One region of the Shewanella japonica genome, then DNA from elsewhere that is predicted to be linked to it. Evidence: predicted binding sites of a transcription regulator. Region 1 holds the regulator's gene; each other region holds the start of a gene.

Evidence for each region. The regulator sigma-54, encoded in region 1, starts transcription at its own class of promoters, with help from an activator protein. The targets are predictions, from matches to a motif close to GTTGGCACGNNNNTNGNNT.
Region 2: the regulator sigma-54 is predicted to act here: its motif matches at 1,765-1,783, upstream of fliE (flagellar hook-basal body complex protein FliE).
Region 3: the regulator sigma-54 is predicted to act here: its motif matches at 1,286-1,304, upstream of fliD (flagellar filament capping protein FliD).
Region 4: the regulator sigma-54 is predicted to act here: its motif matches at 1,452-1,470, upstream of flgA (flagellar basal body P-ring formation chaperone FlgA).

What each region holds. Positions count from the first base shown of each region.
Region 1 is NZ_CP020472.1:4,297,486-4,300,683, reverse strand. Features, by position in the region: gene ptsN (PTS IIA-like nitrogen regulatory protein PtsN) at 1-166, opposite strand, end outside; gene hpf (ribosome hibernation promoting factor) at 169-456, opposite strand; gene SJ2017_RS18450 (RNA polymerase factor sigma-54) at 481-1,965, opposite strand; gene lptB (LPS export ABC transporter ATP-binding protein) at 2,170-2,901, opposite strand; partial or broken gene lptA (lipopolysaccharide transport periplasmic protein LptA) at 3,096-3,198, opposite strand, start outside.
Region 2 is NZ_CP020472.1:3,473,011-3,476,208, reverse strand. Features, by position in the region: gene SJ2017_RS14965 (sensor histidine kinase) at 1-270, shown strand, start outside; gene SJ2017_RS14960 (sigma-54-dependent transcriptional regulator) at 263-1,609, shown strand; gene fliE (flagellar hook-basal body complex protein FliE) at 1,838-2,179, shown strand; gene fliF (flagellar basal-body MS-ring/collar protein FliF) at 2,287-3,198, shown strand, end outside.
Region 3 is NZ_CP020472.1:314,393-317,590, forward strand. Features, by position in the region: gene fliD (flagellar filament capping protein FliD) at 1-1,256, opposite strand, end outside; gene fliB (flagellin lysine-N-methylase) at 1,648-2,832, shown strand; gene SJ2017_RS01385 (flagellin N-terminal helical domain-containing protein) at 2,933-3,198, opposite strand, start outside.
Region 4 is NZ_CP020472.1:3,495,462-3,498,659, forward strand. Features, by position in the region: gene SJ2017_RS15060 (CheR family methyltransferase) at 1-243, opposite strand, end outside; gene SJ2017_RS15065 (chemotaxis protein CheV) at 397-1,317, opposite strand; gene flgA (flagellar basal body P-ring formation chaperone FlgA) at 1,617-2,339, shown strand; gene flgM (flagellar biosynthesis anti-sigma factor FlgM) at 2,412-2,741, shown strand; gene SJ2017_RS15080 (flagella synthesis protein FlgN) at 2,823-3,198, shown strand, end outside.

The sequences.
Region 1 (3,198 bases):
TGCTACCCATTTTTTCACGTGCTATTAAACTTTCGAAAATAGCTTGTGAAGATAGAGTAGGGTACTGGTCAGCCATTAAATTGCTGATAAGTTCCAGTACCTTTTTCTTACTGCCCGGAGTGGCACAGGTAGTGCACGCCGGCTGCAGGATGGTGCGAAGTTCCATCGTTAGTGTTTAATTAACTTCTCTTTGTGTTTAATTACCTGACGGTCTAATTTGTCTATCAGGGCGTCAATTGCGACATACATATCTGCGTTTTGAGATACGGCAAAAACTTCACCTCCTTTGAGGTGCAATTTAGCTTCGGCAATCTGTTGTAACTTTTGTACATTGAGCACAACGTGAACATTATTGATCTGTTCGAAGTGACGTTCAAGCTTTGAAAACTTAGTTTGCACATACTCACGTAAAGATTGAGTAATTTCGATATGGTGTCCAGTCAGGTTAATTTGCATAGATCATCCTCCAATAACAAAGGCTTATAAGCTTTTGCGTTGGTTTGAGGGAGGGATGAGCATTGCTTCACGATATTTGGCGATCGTACGCCGAGCAACATTGATCCCTTGTTCAGCCAGTAGCGTCGCCATTTTACTATCGCTAAGTGGCTTTTTCTGGTTTTCTGCAGCGACCAGCTTTTTGATAAAGGCTCTGATTGCTGTAGATGAACACTCTCCGCCATCATCGGTACTTACGTGGCTAGAGAAGAAGTATTTTAGTTCAAAAAGGCCGCGAGGGGTGTGCATATATTTTTGAGTTGTAACCCGTGAGATGGTCGATTCATGCATCTCTACCGCTTCGGCAATATCATTTAAAACCATAGGCTTCATGGCTTCTTCGCCGAACTCAAAGAAACCTTGCTGGAATTGAACAATACAATTTGCCACTTTTAACAGGGTTTCATTGCGGCTTTCAATACTTTTAATAAACCATTTGGCTTCTTGTAAGTGACCGCGAATGAATTGGCTGTCAGCTTGATTGGCTGAGCCTTTTGCCATGGCGGCATATTGCTGATTTACGCCTATTTTAGGCATATTATCTGGGTTTAATTCTACGACCCAACGGCCATTCTTTTTAAACACTGTGACATCTGGGATGACGTACTCATCTTTGATTGGAGTAATTTGTAACCCTGGGCGAGGGTTCAGTGTTTGGATAAATTGAATCGCTTCGCGTAAATCATCTTCTTTAAGCTTGGTTTTACGCATTAGTAATCTGAAATCACGACCTGCTATTAAATCTAGGTGTTCAGATATCAGTAATTTTACATTTTCTATGCAAGGGATTTCGCTTGGGTATTGTCCCAATTGAATCATCAAACATTCGCTTAAATTTCTTGCAGCGACGCCCACTGGATCAAAATGTTGTACACGCTTTAATACGGCTTCAACCTCATCAAGTTCAATATCCTCAAGACCGAGTGCATCGAGAATATCTTCTGTTGATTGGGTTAAGTAACCTCTATCATCAATTGCGTCGATGATGGCTGTCGCAATGGCGAGGTCATTTTCAGAAAATGGGGTTAAGTTTTTTTGCCATTCTAAATGTTCGTATAAACCTTCAGTCGTTTCACCTTGAAATGGCATATCGTCATCACGGCTTACAGCGCCAGAACCTGAGTTAGGAGAGGCGGTGTAGACTTCATCCCAAGTGGTATCCATTGGTAAGTCTTCAGGCATGGACTCTTTCGTAAGTGACTCTGTTGTATCGACTGATGAGGTGTCTTTTTCTACGCTGACTTGGCTGTTATCGCTAAAATCGGTGTCAGTTTGCTGAGCATTGTCTTTGACTGGTTCTTTTGCTTTGGCAAACTCATCCTCAAGCTCAAGAAGAGGATTTGAGTCAAGTGCTTGCTGAATTTCTTGCTGTAGCTCCAAAGAGGAAAGTTGCAATAAGCGAATGGCTTGTTGCAACTGCGGGGTCATTGTCAGGTGTTGACCCATTTTAAGTTGGAGTGAGGCTTTCATTTACCGCTTATCCCTAATTGAATTTCATCATCGCGACTACAATGTTATGGGTCTAGCACCTTTGTAAGTGTTAGCTAGACTTTAACCGAACTTGGGTTCTACTTTGCCAAAAATTAGCGTTAAGTTTTGAGTCTAGTGTATAACGCTAAAAAGTGGGACTGGTTGGCCGCGAAAATGCCATGCTTGTACACTAAAGAATGCTAACTATAGCTTGAATTGCTCACCTAAGTATACTGACCTGACTTGCTGATTGTCTAAGATCTCAGCAGGCGTACCTTCAGCAATTAAATCTCCGTGGCTGACAATATACGCACGCTCACATACATCAAGTGTTTCACGGACATTATGGTCAGTAATCAATACTCCAAGACCACGATTTTTTAGTTGTTGAATAATTTTCTTAATATCTATCACTGAGATAGGATCAACACCCGCAAATGGTTCATCTAATAAAATAAACTTAGGATTGGCGGCTAAAGCGCGTGCTATTTCTACACGTCGACGTTCACCACCTGATAGAGCCATACCTTGGCTGTCACGAATATGGGTAATATTGAACTCTTCTAATAAGTGCTCTAACTCTTCGATTCGTTGCTCACTCGATAAGGTTTTACGGGTTTGCAGCACCGCCATGATGTTATCGTGCACAGTGAGTTTTCTAAAAATACTGGCTTCTTGAGGTAAGTAACCAATACCTTTACGAGCACGTAAATGCATTGGGTCTGCAGTCAAGTCGTCAGAATCAATCAAAATACGACCTTTATCGCTTTTGACTAAGCCAACAACCATATAAAAGGTTGTGGTTTTACCTGCACCATTTGGCCCTAAAAGACCAACAATCTGACCCGTTTTAACGGTTAGGCTAACGTTTTTGACAACTTGGCGGCTTTTATAGCTTTTTGCTAAGTTCTCAGCTGTTAAGGTAATTTGTGTCATTATTGCTTTTGCTCTGCCGCAGGGGTCGTTATGTCTGCATTGGTTGAGTTTTGAATATCAGATTCTTGAGGGGTGACTGATTCAAGGAGGGCGTCAGTGTTAGTTTCAACAGCATTTGCCTCAGGAGTCACTGTTTGATTCTCAGTTACATTGCTAGGTACATTGTCAGTCGTATCAGCATCTGGGTTATCAAGCGAATCATTATTTTCTAACGGCGCTTCGTCTGAGTTATCAAGTTCTTCGTTTTCTTTATTCAAGTCAGGGTAATTTTCTGGTTGAAAAATAGTGATAACTCTG
Region 2 (3,198 bases), 820 kb from region 1:
CTGAATATTGATGTGATTGATAATGGTAAAGGGCTAGCTGCTGATATGCAGCAACAAATACTTGAGCCCTTTTTTACCACAAAAAGCCAAGGTACAGGACTTGGGCTTGCTGTAGTGCAAACCGTTGTGAGAAACCATAACGGCACGGTGCAGGTGTCATCGCAACCCGATAAAGGTTGCCTTATCAGGCTTTCATTCCCAGTGCATAATGTTGATGAACAAGTCAACGCTAAGGCAAGTTTAACTCAAACGGAGACTTCTCATGGGTGAAGCAAAATTACTACTCGTTGAGGATGATGCATCGTTAAGAGAAGCATTACTGGATACATTAATGTTAGCTCATTACGATTGTGTTGATGTTGGTTCAGCCGAAGAAGCCATCATAGCGTTAAAATCTAATGATTTTGATCTGGTTATCAGTGATGTTCAGATGGATGGCATTGGTGGCATCGGCTTATTAAATTACCTCCAGCAAAATAATAATAAGATTCCAGTATTATTAATGACAGCTTACGCCACCATTGATAATGCGGTAAGTGCCATTAAGTTAGGCGCGGTGGATTATTTGGCGAAGCCATTTGCGCCAGAGGTGCTGCTCAATCAAGTGTCACGCTACTTGCCGTTAAAACAAAACCTCGATCAACCTGTTGTGGCTGATGACAAAAGTTTGGCATTACTGTCAATTGCACAACGAGTCGCAAGTTCCGATGCATCAGTGATGATTATGGGGCCGAGCGGTTCAGGTAAAGAAGTGCTTGCACGATACATTCATCAAAACAGTGTCAGAGCAGATGAGCCTTTTATTGCCATTAACTGCGCCGCTATACCTGAGAATATGCTTGAAGCAACCCTATTTGGTTATGAAAAAGGCGCCTTTACTGGCGCTTATCAGGCGTGTCCTGGTAAATTTGAGCAGGCACAAGGCGGGACGATTTTATTAGATGAAATCTCTGAAATGGAGCTTGGTCTGCAAGCTAAACTTTTACGTGTGCTGCAAGAAAGGGAAGTAGAGCGCCTTGGTGGTCGTAAAACGATATCGCTAAACGTTCGAGTGTTAGCAACTTCCAACCGTGATTTGAAAGAAATGGCATCTTCAGGAGCCTTTAGAGAAGACTTATATTATCGCATTAATGTGTTTCCGCTTACTTGGCCTGCATTAAATCAGCGACCTGCTGATATTTTACCGCTTGCTCGTCACTTGATAGTGAAACATGCAAAACTTGCGAATATTTCACCTGTACCCACAATCGATGATGTGGCTTGTAGAAGGCTGCTGACTTATCGCTGGCCTGGTAATGTGCGAGAGCTTGATAATGTCATTCAACGAGCGCTGATATTGTATACAGGTGAAGAGGTGACAAGCAATGATATTGTGCTTGATAGTGCCGAAGTGCCGCTACAGCCTACTGAGCAACAAGCTAAACCGAGCACAGAAACAGATGGCTTAGGCGGAGAATTAAAAGCCCAAGAACATGTGATTATTTTGGAAACATTAAATCAGTGTAATGGCAGTCGCAAAGCGGTAGCTGAAAAGCTGGGAATTAGCGCAAGAACCTTACGATATAAAATGGCGAAAATGCGCGATATGGGCATTCAAGTGCCGGCTTAATTTTCTCCTGTTAACATTTTTATTGTTAACTTCAGCCAGAAAACCTAGCACTTTCGCTAGGTTTTCTTATCTACAATGACAATTGCTGCGCATACATTGAGCAAACGCACTGCTTTTTACCCCCAATATCTATTGTTAATAGGCATTTTTATATTATTGGCATCCTAATTGCTAAATCTATTGTAACTGGTTTTTAGTCGTCAAATATCCGACGAATAGGAGTTTACAATGCAGGTTAGCGGAAATCCTTTTTTACAAGAAATGCAATCACTTCGTGGTGAAATTTCACCTAATCTTCGTTCTCCAATTCAACCGGATATGACTCAGAAGGTGGGTAATACATCAGGGGCTGATTTTGGAGGGTTACTTTCTCAAGCCGTAGGAAGTGTTACTGCTTTACAAAAAAATTCCGCCAACCTAGCGACACGTTTAGAAATGGGAGATTCGACAGTCACGCTGTCAGATACCGTAATAGCTCGTGAAAAGTCAGGTGTGGCATTTGAAGCAACTGTGCAAGTAAGAAACAAGCTTGTTGAAGCTTATAAAGAAATTATGAGCATGCCTGTTTAGGCTCTTATCAGATTAGAAAGTAGGTAATTATTGTGAGCACAGATCTCGTATTAGATTCAGATACCGTTGATAGCACAGGGATTCAGCAAGAGAACAAATCTGGCTTAATGAGTTCATTTGGCAGTGCTGATTTCATGCGTCAAATCACCATGATATTAGCGTTGGCAGTCTGTTTGGTGCTGGCGGTTTTCATGATGATTTGGGCGCAAGAGCCTGAGTTTAGACCTCTAGGTCAGATGGAAACCAATGAAATGATCCAGGTTCTGGACGTTCTCGATAAAAATAAAATTGCCTATAAAATTTCTGGTGATGTAGTCAGTATTCCAGAAGATAAGTATCAAGATGTAAAATTACTATTAGGCCGTGCAGGTGTTGAAACCTCAAGCCAACCAACTGATTATTTGAGTAAAGATAGTGGCTTTGGTGTGAGTCAACGCATGGAGCAGGCGAGATTAAAACAAAGCCAAGAAGTCAATTTAGCTCGTGCAATTGAAGAGCTTAAAAGTGTTACTCGTGCCAAAGTGATTCTAGCGTTACCAAAAGAAAATGTATTTGCCAGAAACAAATCTAAACCTAGCGCAACCGTAGTCGTTAACGTGCGCCGTGGCAGCTTAGGCCAAGAAGAAATTGATTCCATTGTTGATATTGTCGCTTCTGCTGTTCAGGGTTTGGAGCCTACTCGAGTCACAGTGACTGACTCTAATGGCCGTTTACTTAACTCTGGAAGCCAAGATGGCGCTTCAGCAAGAGCTCGCCGTGAACAAGAGTTAGTTCAACAAAAAGAATCTGAATACCGTAATAAAGTTGATTCTATTTTAATGCCGATTTTAGGCCCTGAAAACTTTACCTCGCAAGTGGATGTCAATATGGACTTCACTGCCGTTGAGCAAACAGCAAAACGTTTTTCTCCTGATTTACCAGCAGTACGCAGCGAAATGACCATTGAGCGTAATTCATCGGGTCAGGCAATGGGTGGTATTCCAGGTGCATTATCAAACCAACCACCTATGGAGTCTGAT
Region 3 (3,198 bases), 990 kb from region 1:
CGAGACATGTTGTCTTCGATTTGTTCCACTTGAGAATCAAGGTTTTTCTGCTTTAAATCGATGTAGCCATTGTTTTTAGTGAATGGGTCGATGATTGAATTGATACGATCAATGTAACCACCGTCAGCGGTAAACATTTCCTTGATCGCCTCTGAGTCACTGCTAATGGTTTGAGAGAGCTTTTCATCGTCGACAGACAGCTTGCCATCACGACCCATTTCGATGCCGATATCAGAGAGGCGCATGCCATTGGGGGCTTCATCGAAAATGGCATTACGAACACTGTTCTGCAGCATACGCAGGCTTGAATCGCCTTTTAAAATACCGATCTGATCTTCGCCGACTGATGAGTTTTCATCATCATCATCGTCTTCATCGTCATCATCTTTGTCTTTGTCGCCATTAATATCATCTAAAACCGAGCTCCCCATTGAGCGGGTGAGTTGGTTTAGTTGCGTCATTAATTCATTGAAAGAATCAACAAAATCATTAACGGCTTTTTCGGTGCCTTCGGTATCGTTACCAATGGTAATCGTGGCGCTTTCACCGACGTTATGGGCTTTTTTCAGCTCGATATTGACGCCATCAATGACGTTATCGAGGTAATTGCTGCTACTGGTGATATCAATGCCATTAAGGGTAAACTCGGCATCTTGGGCTTTAATTCTTTCTTGAGTGCCCCAGTCTGTGCCATTCATCTCCATGGTGACTGTGCAGTCTTTTCCGGTTTCATCCGATGTCAGCATCAATTCAACTTGACCACCTGTTCTGACTAAAGAAGCTGTGACACCAGGGTTGTCAGGATGCTTGTTGATTGCATCACGTAAGTCACTTACCGTTGCGTTACCTGAAGCGTTAAGCTCGGCCATATCAATGTCGATGCTATTGCCACCGACATCGATGCTGACCACACCAGTGGTTGGTAGAATTTCATCTTCACTTGTGAAGGATTTAGTGATTTGATGCGCTTGAGCCAGTTGCTTAACATATAAATCGTAAACGCCAGCAGGTGCATCACTGTCTACTGTGATGGTGGCACTGTCATCGCTAATTTCAGACGTTTTACCTTCGAAGGCATCACCGTTTAAGTTTTCCAGATTACTGGTCATCTTGTTTAAGGTGCGTTCTAAAATTTTATAAGCATCAATTTGTGCTTTGCTGTTATCTAAGTTGTTTTTAAATAAAGCATCTTTACTCATTCGTTCTGCAGCAACTAATTGCTCGGCAAATGAGGCGGCACTCATACCTGAAATCATGGCAACTCCTATTGGCTAACTAGCTTAAATGGCAATCTTTATGCCAATGACTAAGCTGTTGTTTGGTAATCTTTTATTGTTTGCTTGTCGGCTAGGTGACTTCCGTTTTATTGAGCCGGGTGGAAGCTGGGCTTCCGTTAGTTTGTCTATTATTTACAATTATGTTTAACAGTGGTTCAAAGCGACCATAAATCGTTGCAACTGAATTTAAGTTACTGATTATTATCGTTGATAGTAAACTGCAGACTGCAACTTATGCTGGGAGGGCGTTAAAGATAAAAAAGAAGTTGAATTGTAAGAGTTCTTTTAAATAGGTTGCTGAAGATACTTCACTTATCCCTACTCATGGTCGCCTTTTCATATATAGATCCGTTTTAAAAGGCTAACAATCGTGAAACAATCCATAGTTAAACCCAATTTTGTCAAAAACTTTAATTGCATTGGAGCGAGTTGCGAAGACAGCTGCTGCTTTGGTTGGAATATTCAGATAAACAAAGCAAATTACAAAAAAGTGATTAAACATCCAGAGTTAAAAGACTTAGCTGTTGTGGCGCTGAAGAAAGTCAAAAAAAGTGAGCATCATTGGGCGCAAGCAATTTTAGATAAACAAGGCGGGTGCCAATTTCTTGATGAAAATAGCTTATGCCAAATACATGCAAAAGCGGGTGAGCAGTACTTGAGTACAACCTGCCAAACATATCCTAGATTGAGTCGAGGTTGCGATGGTAACCGTTATGAAAGTCTTACTTTATCTTGTCCTGAAGCTGTACGTATGGTGCTGTTTAAGGATGATGCGTTTATATTTGAAACAACAACATACCAAAGTAAGCAGTTGACTAAAGCGACCCCGTTGTGGGCTCGTATTACGTACGACTGCAGCCTACAATTGTTGCTCAAACCTGGAATGCCACTTGAGTTAAGTTTACTTGCTATCGGCGTTCTGATGAATACGGCTGAATCAGCAATGAAGCATCAAGCTCCAAGTGAAAATATTGAAAATATGTACCATCAATTGGATGCTTTGTCGGACTCTGGCGCTCTTAAACAGCATTTCGATGGCTTTGATAGTGATAATAAGCAGCATAAATTACATGCGTTTAGTTCCATTCATCTATGGCTGAATACCAATAGCGTAAGGCGTGGTCGAGAGCGGTTCGAACAAATCAACCTTGCTATTAAAAGCTTAGCTGATGAAGAAAAGCGGTTCTGTTTTGATAAAATTGATGGTATTTGGCAGCAACAAGTTTTACCTCTTTTGGCACAGTATCCGACATTATTTCAACGCTATGGTTTTTATTATCTTTATCAAATGAACTTTCCGGTTATTGATAAGCTTTCGCCTTCTGAAGCGTATCGATTGATGATGGCTGACTTTTTTATGCTTAGAATTTACTTAACTGCGATGGTGAATTATCGAGGTGAACTTACAGAAGCTGATTTAGTGATGTGTTTTCAGGTGTACCATACTCAACGCCAGCATAAGCAAAATTTTAGTCGGTACATTATTAACTTATTGAATGAGTGTGGTTTTGTAGATGTTCCCTCTATAGTTTCATTATTAGCTGCTCAGAAATAATTGAGGGTATTTTTAAATGTAAGGTTTGATATTAATTAAATCAGCAAAACAATAAAAACACAAAAGGGCCATTTGGCCCTTTTAGTGTCATTGGGTTTGATTAGCGTAATAGACCCATAACTAACCCAGTGTTTTGGTTAGCGTTCGAAAGTACAGTAGTACCTGCTTGAACTAATAACTGGTTTTTAGTCATGTTAGCTGATTCAACTGCGAAATCTGCATCCATGATTCGGCCTGCTGCAGCTTTAGTGTTTTCAGTAACGTTAGTTAGGTTTGAATCCGTGTGACCTAAACGATTAATGTTAGCACCTAATGTTGAGTGCTCTACACCTACTGCATCGATAAACTTATCAACTTCAGTGATTG
Region 4 (3,198 bases), 800 kb from region 1:
AAACCACAAGGTCTCATTCGTTGTCATTGCATCAATGACTTCCGCCCTTAAATGCCTTTCCGTTGGCTTCATCGACCTTTTAACCACTTCTGATAATGACGGCAAATCATATTTACCCATCAAAGGAGCTAATCGGCTTCTTACTAAATATTGCTTGTTGTCACCTAATACAATGCCGCTGTGCTGTTCTAAAAAGAGCTTAAACTGATTATATTCTGCTTCAGCGAGTGATTTATTCGTCACATTTACATCCTATTATAAGAAATGACACTAGCGTCACTTCAGAGTGAACAGGTTACTTTTATTAACTTATCACGACTATCGACAAGCACAACGTATTGCTCACAATAACTGTCTGACTATCTATTTAATCATAGTCAGACTTATCAATATTGCTTATAAAATTAGGTGTTTATTTACAGCAGATGCTAATTCATCTGGATTAAACTTGGCGATAAAGTCATTGGCACCCACTTTCTCAACCATTGCTTGGTTAAATACACCACTAAGAGATGTATGAAGTACCACTTTAATGTCTTTCAACTTAGGATCGTCTCTAATTTCAGCCGTTAAGGTGTAACCATCCATTTCTGGCATTTCGATATCCGAAATAATCAAAGGAATTTCGTCAGCAACATTATCCATCTCAGTCGCAATCGCTTTAAGCTTTTCTAGCGCATCTTTACCATCAATGGCGGTATCAATTTGCAAATTAAGCGACTCAAGCGAACGAATAATTTGTTTACGCGCCACTGCAGAATCATCAATGACCATGATGTGATAATGCTGGTCACGATCAATGGTTAACGCTTCATTAGCTTCTTCACTGATTTCAGTCTTAACAGGTGATATCTCGTCTAAGATTTTTTCAACATCTAAAATCTCAACCAATTCACCTTCGATTTCAGTTACCGCAGTTAAATAAGAGTTACGCCCAGCCCCTTGTGGTGGTGGCATAATCGATTCCCAGTTCATATTGATAATACGTTCAACTGAACTGACTAGGAACCCTTGAATGCTTCGGTTGTATTCAGCAATGATAATAAAACAATTCTCTGTCGATGTAAGAGGACGCCCACCTGTTGCAGCACTCAAATCAATCACAGAGATGGTTGAACCACGGATATGGGCAATACCTTTAATCAGCGGACTCAAACGAGGTAATGTCGTTAACGGAGGACATTGCAGCACCTCTTTTACTTTAAATACGTTAATGCCAAAACGCTGACGTCCATTCAACTTAAATAGTAACAACTCTAATCTGTTTTGACCTACAAGCTGCGTACGTTTATTAACTGACTCAAGAATACTCGACATAACCCTGCCTTGTTTTATTTATACTGCCCCTAAGGACTTTATTACTTATGACTTAAAGCGACCATAAGCCATATTTGTCAAATTGTAGCATACGCTGCAATTATTTATGTCGCGATGACTATCGCATTTAGGTAATAGGCATACTTATTGCTTATTTAAACCGTATCGGTGTTTACAAGCGAAAAAAGTCAAACTTATGACTCTTTATTTACCCGATAACCATTTATCCAAAATCAAAGCGTTGTTAGCTTAACTTAAAAGTATAGAGGTATTCTGGCCACCACCGCTAGAAACAAGATATGAAGAAAAACACATTACTGTTATTGCTCATTCTTTGCATTCATTTACCGGTTTTTGCCAGTGAACAAAGCACTATTACCTATACTTTATCGACCATCACCGAGCTAGCTAAAGAGACAGTTGCAAAAAAAATTGCAACCAGTCCAAATGCTAACCCCAATGCGAAAGTGAATATCATTCCCCAAAGCTTAGAAGGAAGGTTAACGCCACCCGCTTGTTACCCTCCTCTTTCTGTTGCTATGGCAAGCGACCGACCGATTAATCGAACCAATACCGTTAAAATTAGCTGCATCAGCCCAGACTACGATTACCCTTGGCAAATGTATTTATCGGTTAAAGTCGAAGTCATGTATCCCGTCGTCACCGCAATTGGCATCATTGAAAAAGGTGAACTCATCACTCCTGAAGCCATCGAAATTAATTACGTTGACCAACACAGTATCCGAGGACAGTTTTTCTCAGACACAAGCAACATAATCGGCACCCGCTCTAAAAGACGTGTCGCAGCTAAAGCCCCATTGCTGAATAATAACCTATGTTTTGTCTGTAAGGGGGATTCGGTATCCATTTACGCAAAAACAAATAGCTTTGAAATAAAAACAGCTGGTGAAGCACTAAGAGATGGCAATATAGGCGATGCAATAAGAGTCAGAAATGCCAACTCAAACAGACGATTAGATGTCATTGTCACCGGAGTTGGCGAAGTTGAAGTTAGGATGTAAAATATTCCTAAAGTTTTTTCCAACAAGGTCGATAGCCTGTTAGGAAAACCATAAATTACGCTGGAGCCTAAAATGGCAATTGATATTAACAATCTTAAAACAGCATCACACACTCAGTTGCGTACTAATCGTGACTCAGGTGCTGCCCCAAAAGCTGCCGAGTCAGCTGGGCAACAGGCTGCACCTATTAAAAGTGATTCGGTCAGCATTACCTCGCAAGCACAGCAGCTGCAAGGAGCCCAAACTAACATGGCATCTTTACCTGAAATTGATCAAAGCAAAGTTGATGCAATAAAGTCAGCCATTTCAGAGGGACGTTATAAAGTCGACCCTGAAAAATTAGCGGCGAATATTGCAAGCTTTGAAGCTGACATGAGCGGACTAAATTTCGACCAAGAGTAGCGTCATACCTGCTCTTGGATAAACAATCATCATCGCATTACGCCTTGTCGTTATGATGTGGGTTTTTATAAAGAGTAAATTATGAATGAATTACTACAGCTGTTATCTTTTCAGCACGGCACTTTGTCGTCGCTGAAAAAACTTGTATCTGCAGAAAAGCAGGCCTTAGCAGATCAAGATGCCGACACCTTGTTAGCACTTGCACGCGAAAAAGTGGAGTGTTTGAATACGCTTCAACAAAATGATGAGAAATTAGCTAATCATCCTGATAAATCTTTGCTCAATTCAGAGCCTAAACTCATTGAGAAAGTCGCTGAAGCTAAAACCATTCTCGAAGAGTGTAAAGACATCAATAATCAAAATGCTAGCTTAATCGAACTGAATATTGCGAGCTTAAATCGCTTTTCTCAAGCCATGCAAATGAGTAGAAATGCCACCAGTTTAACTTATAACGACA